2 regions of the Mesobacillus sp. LC4 genome follow, and region 1 is predicted to be linked to the other one. Evidence: a T-box and tRNA genes for the amino acid it is inferred to sense, from the RefSeq annotation. Region 1 holds a T-box; the other holds one or more tRNA genes.
What was found. The T-box of region 1 lies ahead of leuS (leucine--tRNA ligase). A T-box ahead of a tRNA ligase gene usually reads a tRNA of that ligase, here a tRNA-Leu.
Positions count from the first base shown of each region.

Region 2: it encodes a tRNA-Leu, which carries the amino acid that the T-box ahead of leuS (leucine--tRNA ligase) is inferred to sense. The anticodon was not compared.

Region 1 covers NZ_JBGCUB010000007.1:60,215-63,604, forward strand. The annotation lists gene glcD (glycolate oxidase subunit GlcD) at 1-1, shown strand, start outside; gene AB5I83_RS19380 ((Fe-S)-binding protein) at 4-1,332, shown strand; T-box leader at 1,508-1,726, shown strand; gene leuS (leucine--tRNA ligase) at 1,807-3,390, shown strand, end outside.
Region 2 covers NZ_JBGCUB010000017.1:15,721-19,110, forward strand. The annotation lists gene queG (tRNA epoxyqueuosine(34) reductase QueG) at 1-429, opposite strand, end outside; gene AB5I83_RS23095 (B3/B4 domain-containing protein) at 536-1,204, shown strand; tRNA gene AB5I83_RS23100 (tRNA-Gly) at 1,614-1,687, opposite strand; tRNA gene AB5I83_RS23105 (tRNA-Leu) at 1,740-1,824, opposite strand; tRNA gene AB5I83_RS23110 (tRNA-Cys) at 1,867-1,941, opposite strand; tRNA gene AB5I83_RS23115 (tRNA-Gly) at 1,951-2,025, opposite strand; tRNA gene AB5I83_RS23120 (tRNA-Gln) at 2,032-2,106, opposite strand; tRNA gene AB5I83_RS23125 (tRNA-His) at 2,146-2,221, opposite strand; tRNA gene AB5I83_RS23130 (tRNA-Trp) at 2,233-2,306, opposite strand; tRNA gene AB5I83_RS23135 (tRNA-Tyr) at 2,315-2,399, opposite strand; tRNA gene AB5I83_RS23140 (tRNA-Phe) at 2,471-2,546, opposite strand; tRNA gene AB5I83_RS23145 (tRNA-Asp) at 2,552-2,627, opposite strand; tRNA gene AB5I83_RS23150 (tRNA-Met) at 2,668-2,741, opposite strand; tRNA gene AB5I83_RS23155 (tRNA-Val) at 2,768-2,843, opposite strand; tRNA gene AB5I83_RS23160 (tRNA-Glu) at 2,847-2,921, opposite strand; tRNA gene AB5I83_RS23165 (tRNA-Ser) at 2,938-3,029, opposite strand; tRNA gene AB5I83_RS23170 (tRNA-Asn) at 3,033-3,107, opposite strand; rRNA gene rrf (5S ribosomal RNA) at 3,175-3,290, opposite strand.

The DNA of each region.
Region 1 (3,390 bases):
AAAATGACAACGATTCAAGAACAGCAGAGAATCCAAGCAGAATTCCAGGGAAAGATGAACCAGGACGAACTATTGAACTGCATGCGCTGCGGGTTCTGCCTCCCTACCTGTCCGACCTATATCGAATCGGGCTATCAGGAATCACATTCACCACGCGGGCGGATCGCTTTGATGAAGGCGGTCGTCGATGGGATTATTGAACCGGATGAGGACTTTGAACGATCACTAGACCTTTGCCTTGGCTGCCGTGCGTGTGAACCGGTCTGTCCATCAGGAGTGAACTATGGACACCTTCTTGAAGAGGCCCGTGATATTGTCAATCAAAACAAGAAGTTTTCAATGCCTGTAAAAGTGGTCAGAAATGCAGTCTTCAAAGGGCTTTTTCCGCATCAGGAGCGCATGAGGGGACTGACTGGACTCATTGGATTCTATCAACGTTCCGGCCTCCAAAAATTGGCGCGCGGAACAGGTGTGATGAAGCTGTTTCCTGAGTCTCTCGCCACGATGGAAAAGGTCCTTCCCCAGGTGCCGACAATGAAGGAAATGAAAAATCGTCCTGAGCACCTTGAAGCAATCGGGACAAAGACGCATAAGGTCGCATTCTTTAGCGGCTGCTTGATGGATACCATGTTCCTGGAAACAAACAATGCAACGATGAAGCTTTTGCAGCTTGCAGGCTGTGAAATTATCATTCCGAAAGACCAGGCTTGCTGTGGAGCGCTTCACGGGCATAGTGGTGAAAAGGAAGATGCGAAAGCACTTGCACGCCGGAATATTAAAGCATTTGAGGATTCCGGGGTCGATTTCATCATCACCAATGCTGGAGGCTGTGGCGCGTTTTTAATCGACTATGATCATTTGCTTAAGGATGATCCGGAATGGAAGGTAAAGGCCCAGGAATTTTCCGATAAAATCATGGATATCTCGCAAATATTGGTCGAAGTCGGCTTTCATGAAAAAGTGAACCTCGAACTGCACCATCAAATCATTACGTATCAGGATTCATGCCATCTTCGCAATGTCATGAAAACAGCTTCAGCACCAAGGACATTGCTGCAGTCCATCAAGGGAGCACAATACCAAGAGATGGAGAATGCTGACCGTTGCTGTGGTTCAGCAGGAATCTACAATATAGTCGAGAGTGAAATGTCCATGCAGCTCCTAGATTCCAAAATGGTCCAGGCAAAGGCCACACATGCAACAACGATTGTTACCGCTAATCCAGGCTGTCTTCTTCAAATGAAGCTCGGAATTGAGCGTGAAGGACTTTCTGGCAAAATGAGAGGCGTGCATATTGTTGACCTGCTTTTGGAGGCAGCACAAACTAAGTAATCGATAAGGCCTTTCTGAAATTTTACAGATTGGCCAGAAGGATGGTTGCTGGCTGCCGGCATAGAAAAAGCCTGCACCAGCAGCAGAAACCATCATATAATACTCTCTATATCATTTATTTCATCTACGCTTGCATATAGAAGGGAATTTTATTACAATATCTCTATATTCATAACGAAAGACTTCGACAAGGAGTAGTAGTGGTGCAAAACCTGATTAGAGAGCTGGCGGTTGGTGCAAGCCAGACGGGTCCATCATGAACTCGCCTTTGAGTCGCAAGCGCGAACTCTTCAGTAGTGCTTGCCGTTTTCCGCGTTAAGGATGAATGAAGCGAGTGTTGCACACTAATTTGGGTGGTACCGCGGGAGATCATACATAACCTCTCGTCCCTTTTACAGGGACGGGAGTTTTTTATTTTTTAAAAGAAATTCCATCCGCAAAAATAAATCGAAACCAAACAGGAGGATATTGACGATGAGTTTTAACCATCAGGAAATCGAGAAAAAATGGCAAACGCATTGGGAAGAAAACAAAACGTTCAAAACAACTGAAGATAAAGGTAAAGAGAAATTCTACGCGCTGGATATGTTCCCGTATCCATCTGGTGCCGGTCTTCACGTTGGCCACCCGGAAGGATACACGGCGACTGACATCCTATCCCGCATGAAAAGAATGCAGGGCTTCAATGTCCTTCATCCAATGGGCTGGGATGCGTTCGGGCTTCCTGCAGAGCAGTACGCTCTTGATACAGGGAATGATCCGGCAGAATTCACGGAGCAGAACATCAACACGTTCCGCCGCCAGATCAAGGCACTAGGTTTTTCATACGACTGGGATCGTGAAGTCAACACAACAGATCCGGAATACTACAAGTGGACGCAATGGATTTTCTTAAAGCTATATGAAAAAGGCTTGGCGTACATTGATGAAGTAGCGGTTAACTGGTGCCCGGCACTTGGAACGGTTTTAGCGAATGAAGAAGTAATCGACGGAAAAAGTGAGCGCGGTGGCCACCCGGTCGAGCGCCGTCCGATGAGACAGTGGATGCTTAAAATCACTGCTTATGCAGATCGCCTGCTTGAGGATCTGGATGTGCTTGATTGGCCGGAAAGCTTGAAAGATATGCAGCGAAACTGGATCGGCCGATCTGAAGGTGCTGAAATCACGTTCAACATCGAGGGCCATGAAGGAACATTCACAGTTTTCACAACGCGTCCTGATACACTTTTCGGTGCAACTTATGCGGTGCTTGCACCAGAACACCAGCTTGTTGATTCAATCACGACAGCTGAACAGAAGGCTGCAGTCGAAAAATATATCGATGAAATCAAGAGCAAGAGCGACCTAGAGCGTACGGACCTTGCGAAGGACAAAACAGGGGTCTTCACTGGCGCTTACGCAATCAATCCAGCAAATGGCGAAAAAATGCCAATCTGGATCGCCGACTATGTTCTGGCTTCATACGGAACAGGAGCAATCATGGCAGTACCTGGCCATGACGAGCGCGACTACGAGTTTGCGAAAAAGTTCGATTTGGAGATCAAGGAAGTCGTTGCCGGAGGAGACATTGAAAAAGAAGCTTACACTGGCGACGGGGACCATGTTAATTCTGAATTCCTAAATGGCATGAACAAAGAAGAGGGCATCAGCAAGATGATATCCTGGCTTGAGGAAAAAGGCATCGGAACGAAGAAGGTCACTTACCGCCTTCGTGACTGGCTGTTCAGCCGCCAGCGTTACTGGGGCGAACCGATTCCGATCATTCACTGGGAAGATGGCACAATGTCAGCAGTTCCAGAAGACCAGTTGCCTTTAGTTCTTCCTAAAACGAAGGATATCAAGCCATCTGGTACAGGCGAGTCTCCACTTGCCAATATCGATGACTGGGTGAATGTCGTTGACCCTGAAACAGGTAAAAAAGGCCGCAGGGAAACGAATACGATGCCGCAATGGGGTGGCAGCTGCTGGTACTACCTTCGCTATATCGATCCAAAAAACGACAAGGCACTTGCTGATGAGGAAAAATTAAAGCAATGGCTTCCGGTTGATATTTATATC
Region 2 (3,390 bases), on a different contig from region 1:
TACTGCCCTGTCAACAAGTTCACCCGTATCGACCATCGACTTGAACCTGGCTTCAGGAACCTTCATAGCAATGTAATCCTCCAGTTTTTTCAACCTGTCCCTGAGGACCATATGATAGTCAGTCCCCCATGAAGCACGGCAGAAGATTCCACGCCGTTCCCCTTTCTTGCTGACAACCTTCGTCTTCATCTTAGAAGGATAAGCGAGAGCAATCGAAATGATGGATCTAGGACGGTCAAAAATCAGGCCAGGCTCCGTCCTCTTTTCAATATCCTTTTCCTCGAATCCGGATTGATATTGAAGTTCCTGCTGCCTGTATAACCTGACCTTCATCTCTTCGAAGGCAGATGGAGCTGCAAAACCAATTTTATCAATACCAATACTTTTGCTGTAAGCGATAATATCCTTCTTCAGGCTAGCTGTATCCATTAAAGTTTCCTCCTTTCTGTTTAATGTTTCTATTTGAAATCCATAAATTTAAAAGCAAATTACTTTTATGATAAACTATTTTAAAGCAGATTTGGAGGTGGAATCAATGGAAATTCAAGTTTCCAAGGCGATATGTGATCTGATTCCCGGATTTTCAGTCGGGATTATCCAGTACAAAGACATCCAGGTTGGCGAGTCTCCGCAAATGTTAAAAGGCAGGCTCCAGCTTTTCCAGGAATCTATTTATTTCGACCTTCTGGAAAAAAACATAACCGATCTCGAGGGTATCAAAGAATGGCGTGCAATATTCAAAACAACTGGTAAGGACCCAAACCGCTATAGACACTCAGCGGAAGCCCTCTACCGACGGATTGCCAAGCAGAATTATCTCCAATCCATACATAGTGCAATAGATTTAAATAATTTCTTCTCTCTTGAATACCAAATTCCAATTGGCGTCTATGACAGCGATAAGCTCGTTGGGGATGTAACGATTAAAATAGGTGAAGAAAGCGAAGAGTACACAGGTCTAAATGGGCGTACCAATAATCTGGCCAACTTGCTGATTTCTGCGGACGAAAAAGGACCATTCGGCAGCCCATTTGTCGATTCAGAGCGGACGGCCGTAACAGGAAATACTACAAATGCTCTGCAGATTGTCTATTTAAAACCTTCATCTTCACCAGAAAGTATGCAAAAAATGACTGAGTCACTCATGAACATGTTTATCCAAATCCATGGTGGATCAGGCACATATAAAATCTTGGGATGCTAATGCATCCTTTTTCTTTTTGGGGTGATGATGATTCATTGGTGACGATTATGTAGATATGAGTATTCATAAGAGGAGAGTTTCCGGCTATTACTTACTTAGAGGATCTTATGAAGTGGGAATAAACGGAGATATATTCCGGTTATTGTATTTAGAGGACACTAATGCTGTGGGAACAAGCGGAGATATTCCGGTTAACTCTTAAAAATAAGACAAAATCCATCGATTTGGATGAAATAAGCGGAAAAACGACCCTTATTCTTAAAGAATTTAGGGTCGTTTACAATTCAAGCGGAATTTTTCCGTTTATTTTTCATTCAATTTGAAATCAAGATTCGGTTATAAGACAGACAAAGAAAAAACGCAGCATATCGTTTTCTGGAAACGACATACTGCGTTAGTCACGTATGTATGGAGCGGGTGAAGGGAATCGAACCCTCATCATCAGCTTGGAAGGCTGAGGTTTTACCACTAAACTACACCCGCGTACATATCTATATGAAATAAAGAAAACAGGACATCCTGTTTATAATAAAAGTGGTACCGGTGGTCGGGGTCGAACCGACACTCCAGAAGGAACACGATTTTGAGTCGTGCGCGTCTGCCAATTCCGCCACACCGGCATATTAATATGTCTTGCGTTCTTGCTGCCACTAAATCATTAGTGGAGGCGGCAACCGGATTTGAACCGGTGAATAAAGGTTTTGCAGACCTTTGCCTTACCACTTGGCTATGCCGCCATATATTTTTGGAGCGGAAGACGGGATTCGAACCCGCGACCCCAACCTTGGCAAGGTTGTATTCTACCACTGAACTACTTCCGCAAAAAATGGCTGGGCTAGCTGGATTCGAACCAACGCATGTCGCAGTCAAAGTGCGATGCCTTACCGCTTGGCTATAGCCCAATATATACTATTCACTCACCGGTGAATATGTGATTAAAATGGGGCGACTGATGGGAATCGAACCCACGAATGTCGGAACCACAATCCGATGCGTTAACCACTTCGCCACAATCGCCATAATAAAATTGGCAGGGGTAGTAGGAATCGAACCCACACCAAAGGTTTTGGAGACCTTCGTTCTACCTTTAAACTATACCCCTATATTAAGTGGTGGAGGGGGACGGATTCGAACCGCCGAACCCTGAGGGAGCGGATTTACAGTCCGCCGCGTTTAGCCACTTCGCTACCCCTCCACTATAACATCTTTTTTGATGTTAAAAAACCCATTTTATCAAATTTCCTGAATAACCAGGTATTGTATAGATGGTGGCTCAGGACGGAATCGAACCGCCGACACAAGGATTTTCAGTCCTTTGCTCTACCGACTGAGCTACTGAGCCACAAATGGCGGTCCCGACCGGGATCGAACCGGCGATCTCCTGCGTGACAGGCAGGCATGTTAACCGCTACACCACGGGACCAAAGTCTTTTCAAGTGTTTAACTTGAAAATAACTTTATGATTGCGGGGGCAGGATTTGAACCTGCGACCTTCGGGTTATGAGCCCGACGAGCTACCGAACTGCTCCACCCCGCGACGATAATAAACTTATAAAACATATATGGTGGAGGATGACGGGATCGAACCGCCGACCCTCTGCTTGTAAGGCAGATGCTCTCCCAGCTGAGCTAATCCTCCGTTTGGTGACCCCTACGGGATTCGAACCCGTGTTACCGCCGTGAAAGGGCGGTGTCTTAACCGCTTGACCAAGGGGCCAGATATAAAGTTTCTATGGCGGAGAGCAAGGGATTCGAACCCTTGAGACAGCGTTGACCGTCTACACGATTTCCAATCGTGCTCCTTCGACCTCTCGGACAGCTCTCCAAATGGCTCCGCAGGTAGGATTCGAACCTACGACCGCTCGGTTAACAGCCGAGTGCTCTACCACTGAGCTACTGCGGAATAATGATTATTTCTCCGACTTGGATACGCGATCCGCATCTTTGAAGATTGGATGAAAATGCATCCTGCCCGGCGGCGTCCTACTCTCACAGGGGGAAACCCCCAACTACCATCGGCGCTGAGAAGCTTAACTTCCGTGTTCGGTATGGGAACGGGTGTGACCTTCTCGCCATCGCCACCAGACATTTTTTCAAAGACAATATCTATTATACTGTCTTTTATGCATTTTGCAAGAGAAATTTTAAAAAAGTTTTTCACTTAATGAAAAGCTTTTATTCCCTCA